One region of the Prochlorococcus sp. MIT 1303 genome, then DNA from elsewhere that is predicted to be linked to it. Evidence: predicted binding sites of a transcription regulator. Region 1 holds the regulator's gene; the other holds the start of a gene.
The links. The regulator HrcA, encoded in region 1, represses chaperone genes, less so after heat shock. The targets are predictions, from matches to a motif close to TTAGCACTCNNNNNNNNNGAGTGCTAA.

Region 1 (2,480 bases):
GCTTTTGTGCCGGTAGTACTGGCAGAACCGTGCATATCGCCTGGAGCAACCTTTCAGGCTTGATGCCAATTGCAGAAAGCTGGGGTGCCACTCACTGATGCCATCACACTCCAATCTTCCGTAATGCCCGTAATTGGAATAGGGGTCATAAAACCCTTTCCTGATTCCTGCTGCCTTTGGATTGGCGTGGATATACCGCAAGGTATTCAGCACTCGTCTGTGATCTTTTGGAGCAATTGCAGTGGCGTAATACCTAGCCTCCCAAAAATGTCCGCAACGACCAGAAAGACGATTAAGTGCCATCGCTGAATACCAGCCAATCCAATGCATCAAGTTCGGCAGCTCACTTGCATCATCAGGTCGTAGAAGCAGATGCAGGTGGTTGGCCATCAGGCACACCGCATACAAGCGATGAGGAACCTTCTGCTTGGCTGTTGCCAGCACAGCTAGCAACACATCCCGTCTGAGCCCTTTTGCAATCAAGAACTGACGGCTATTGCACCTGAGCGTGATATGAAAACTGCAGCCTGCTGGCAGTAAGCGTTTGGCTCGAGCCATGGCCTTGCGGCATCAGAGCTCGATCATCATCAAGGGGTTACCGAGTAACTGATCACGAGAACGAATAACGCAAGGATCAATCAGTGCATGGGTTCCATTGTTCAGCTTTTGTTGAATCGTTTATACCGCCGAAAACCTAGTCGCCGAACATCGGTAGACGTAGTAAAAAAGTTTGCAACTAATAGTTAGCTGTCTCGCTTAGCAGAGCAGCCTTTCAAGGTGATTCGCCACGCTGCTCACGGCTGCCTTGGCTGTGGCATAAGCCATGCGCATCGGGCCAACGAGAGCAACCTGTCCGATGCCTTCCCCGGAGCTGTGATAGGTCGCTTGTACCACAGAACAGGCTTCCAGGGCGCTCTTGGGGTGCTCCGCGCCGATCCACACGCCTCCCAGTTGCTCATTGCCAACTGGCACCACTGCAGCAGGCTGGGTATCCATCAGTTCAAGTAAAGGTTGGAGGCTGGCGCTACTGCTGAATTCTGGCTGCGCAAGCAGCCTTGACATCCCGTGGAACACTGCATCTGATTCAGCCGGTGTTTGAGCTTGGCTGTGGCTGTGAATCGCCTCTCGCAGTAAAGATCCGCTCAGATTGAGCTGCGGTGGCAGGCTCGACCAGTCGAGGCTGCCGTTGCCCGTTGTGGCCAGTTGATCGCGGGTCCACTCCTCGATGGCTTCGAGTTCGTTGCTGGCTTCATGGGGCAGGCGCAGATTGAGATGACTGGCTTGGTTGGAGCTTTCAACCAGCATCACCAGCAGCCGGTCGCCACTGCGCACCAGGCGTACGGCTTGAAGCGTTGGCTTAGGCCGTGCTGGCCTGGTAATCAAGCTCATGAGGCCGGTGAAATCGGTGAGGCGACGGGCCAATTGCCACATCAAGTCATCGAGAGCTGCCCAGCGCAGACTGAGGTTTGTCAGTTCCCGTTCCAGGTGCTGCGCCGCCGATCCAGGAGGCGGCAGCAAGCAGTCCACATAGTGGCGATAGCCCTGCGGGCTCGGAACTCTTCCCGCCGAAGTATGAGGTTGGGTGAGCAGGCCACGCTGTTCAAGGGCCCCCATTGCCGAACGAACCGTTGCGGCGCTCGCTTTGAGGCCAAAGCGTTGCACCAGGGTTTTGCTGCCGACGGGCTCAATCGTGTCCACGTAGTGGTGCACCGTTGCTTGAAGCACCTGCTGTTGTCGTGCCGGTAGCGACTCCAAAGCGGTGACGTCGGGATCTTGATGGTACGGGGGGGCGCCCTTCTTTTGTGCTCTGTCACGAACTCACTAAGCCGGTCTCAGTGTTGGCGCAGCTTGCTTGCAACCCAGCATCACCAAGTCTCGATGCTTCTTTCCAGATTGCAGCTGTTGTGTTTCTCGTCGTGCAGCTCGACAAGATTTTGTGGCGGAAATTTTGCTGCTGTTCGCGATTCAGTTGGCTTGCGCAAACAGGCCTGTCAATCGACTCATTGATGTTGCCTTTGTGAGCGCTTCATACTGGGCGCAAGACGATCAGACGATTAATGGATAAAGATGATCTAAAGAGTCCCATTGCCGGCCCATGAAGGCCCGCCCGTTTTTGATTGCCGTGCTAGCCACGGTGTTTGTCCTGTTCTCATTGGTGGCGGGGCTTGGATGGGCTATGGCCCGCCAAAACCCTCTGCGTTTGGTTGATCAGCCACTGGAGTTGCCACGTGCTGCAAGGTTTGTGCCTCGAGAGGCTGCTCTTGCCGTTCATTGGTTGATGGATCCAGTGCGTGTGCCGGCCTATGCCCAGGCTGTAGCGCCGGCACGCAACCGTCGTAAGGCTCGCGATGGTGCTCAGCAGATTCGTGATGGTGCCTTCGCACTCGCTGGTTTGGATTTTGAGTCGGAGTTGGTCGACTGGCTTGGTCCGCAAGTGAGCATGGCTCTGTTGGAACCCAATGGGTCAGAAGGATCCATGG
Region 2 (2,480 bases), on a different contig from region 1:
ACAAAGAAAGGCTGGGAAAGGAACTTCTCAATCTTGCGGGCACGATCTACTGTGCGGCGATCATCTTCTGAGAGTTCGTCGAGACCAAGGATTGCAATGATGTCTTGCAGTTCCTTGTAGCGCTGCAGTGTGGCCTGCACGCTTCGTGCTGTGCGGTAATGCTCATCACCAACAACTGATGGCTGAAGCATGGTGCTGGTGGAATCCAAAGGATCCACAGCTGGGTAAATGCCCTTGGCGGCCAATGCACGAGCCAGCACAGTTGTGGCGTCTAAGTGGGCAAATGTTGTGGCTGGTGCGGGGTCGGTGAGGTCATCTGCGGGAACGTAGACGGCCTGAATTGAGGTAATCGATCCCTCTAGGGTTGAGGTGATGCGCTCTTGAAGTGCACCTACGTCGGTACCAAGGGTGGGCTGGTAACCCACGGCGGAAGGCATGCGACCCAACAAAGCAGAAACTTCTGATCCGGCTTGCACAAAACGGAAGATGTTGTCGATGAACAGCAGCACGTCTTGCTTGTTCACGTCGCGGAAGTGCTCAGCCATGGTGAGAGCTGAAAGACCAACGCGCATCCGGGCGCCAGGGGGCTCATTCATCTGCCCGAAGCAAAGAGCTACCTTCGACTTCGATAGGTCGTCGGAGTTGATCACTCCGGATTCTTTGAATTCCTCGTAGAGGTCGTTGCCTTCACGAGTGCGCTCGCCCACACCACCAAAGACAGACACACCACCGTGTTCTTTGGCGATGTTATTGATCAGCTCCTGAATCAGCACGGTCTTGCCCACACCGGCGCCGCCGAAGAGGCCAACCTTGCCGCCTTGACGGTAAGGAGCCAGGAGATCAATCACCTTGATGCCAGTTTCAAAAACTGTTGGTTTGGTCTCTAGCTCAGTGAGTTTTGGTGATGGCCTGTGAATCGGGGCAGTTGCATCGGTTGTAACAGGACCCTGCTCATCAACTGGTTCGCCGAGCACGTTGAAGATCCTGCCCAGAGTGGCTTCACCAACGGGCACGGAAATTGCAGCGCCGGTGTCGAGGGCTTCCATGCCACGAACCAGACCATCCGTGCTGCTCATGGAGACCGCACGCACTCGATGGTCGCCGAGGAGTTGCTGCACTTCGGCAGTGATGGCAACATCCTGACCGGATGGGTTCTTGCCCTCAATGCGAAGGGCATTGAGGATCTTGGGCAGCTTGCCGGCAGGGAATTCCACATCCAGAACCGGGCCAATCACCTGACGAATGACGCCCTTGGTGCCGGCGGTGGCGGTAGCTGCAGCGGCCATAAGAAAATAGAGTTTTGCAAGGGGTTGCGTGTCTAACGCATTCCCTTTCAGAGCGGCGCAACATTACCACTGCATGGCGAGATCTTCTCAGGGTTCGGTGACCCGCACAGGGATCGACTAGTCGGCACAGCATCAACACACATAGGGTTGGCACTCAATGGCCACGAGTGCTACTCCAGGTCGTTATGTGGTGCTTCGGCGCCCTGTTCTTGCTCTTTCAATACACCCATGGCAGCTGTTTCTCTCAGCGTCTCCACCGTTAAGCCTCTCGGAGATCGCGTTTTTGTGAAAGTCTCTGAATCAGAGGAGAAAACTGCGGGCGGCATCCTTTTGCCTGACACCGCCAAGGAAAAGCCCCAGGTGGGCGAGGTGGTTCAAGTTGGCCCTGGAAAGCGCAATGACGATGGTTCCCGCCAGGCCCCCGAAGTGGGAGTTGGAGACAAGGTTCTTTACAGCAAGTACGCAGGTACAGACATCAAGCTCAGCACAGATGAGTACGTGCTGTTGTCCGAGAAGGACATCCTTGCTGTCGTCAACTGAGCTTTGCGGCTGACTCTGACTTTCAGCTGACACCGGCTTTCAACTGACCAAATCCATCATTTTTAAAGGACAACGCCTCCCATGGCTAAGCGCATTATTTACAACGAGCAAGCTCGACGTGCCCTTGAGCGCGGCATTGACATCCTGGCCGAATCCGTGGCCGTCACACTCGGGCCCAAAGGCCGCAATGTGGTGCTTGAGAAAAAGTTTGGGGCACCCCAAATCATCAACGACGGTGTCACCATCGCCAAAGAGATTGAGCTTGAAGATCACATTGAGAACACTGGTGTTGCTCTGATCCGTCAGGCAGCTTCGAAGACCAATGACGCTGCAGGTGATGGCACGACCACAGCCACTGTTTTGGCTCATGCCATGGTGAAGGCCGGCTTGCGCAATGTGGCGGCTGGTGCCAATGCAATCTCCTTGAAGAAGGGTATCGACAAGGCTTCCGACTTCCTCGTCTCCAAGATTGAGGAGCTCGCCAAGCCGATCAGTGACAGCAACGCCATTGCACAGTGTGGAACCATTGCTGCCGGCAACGACGAGGAAGTGGGTCAGATGATTGCTGACGCCATGGACAAAGTTGGCAAGGAAGGTGTGATCTCTCTTGAAGAGGGCAAGTCCATGACCACTGAACTGGAGGTCACCGAGGGG

Region 2: groES (co-chaperone GroES) is a predicted target of HrcA. The motif match lies at 1,434-1,460, and genes of this name have one in related genera.

The regions. Positions count from the first base shown of each region.
Region 1 covers NZ_LVHK01000044.1:443,634-446,113, forward strand. The annotation lists gene PMIT1303_RS11240 (transposase) at 1-558, opposite strand, end outside; gene hrcA (heat-inducible transcriptional repressor HrcA) at 757-1,755, opposite strand; gene PMIT1303_RS11255 (DUF3352 domain-containing protein) at 2,096-2,480, shown strand, end outside.
Region 2 covers NZ_LVHK01000043.1:214,492-216,971, reverse strand. The annotation lists gene atpD (F0F1 ATP synthase subunit beta) at 1-1,286, opposite strand, end outside; gene groES (co-chaperone GroES) at 1,515-1,826, shown strand; gene groL (chaperonin GroEL) at 1,908-2,480, shown strand, end outside.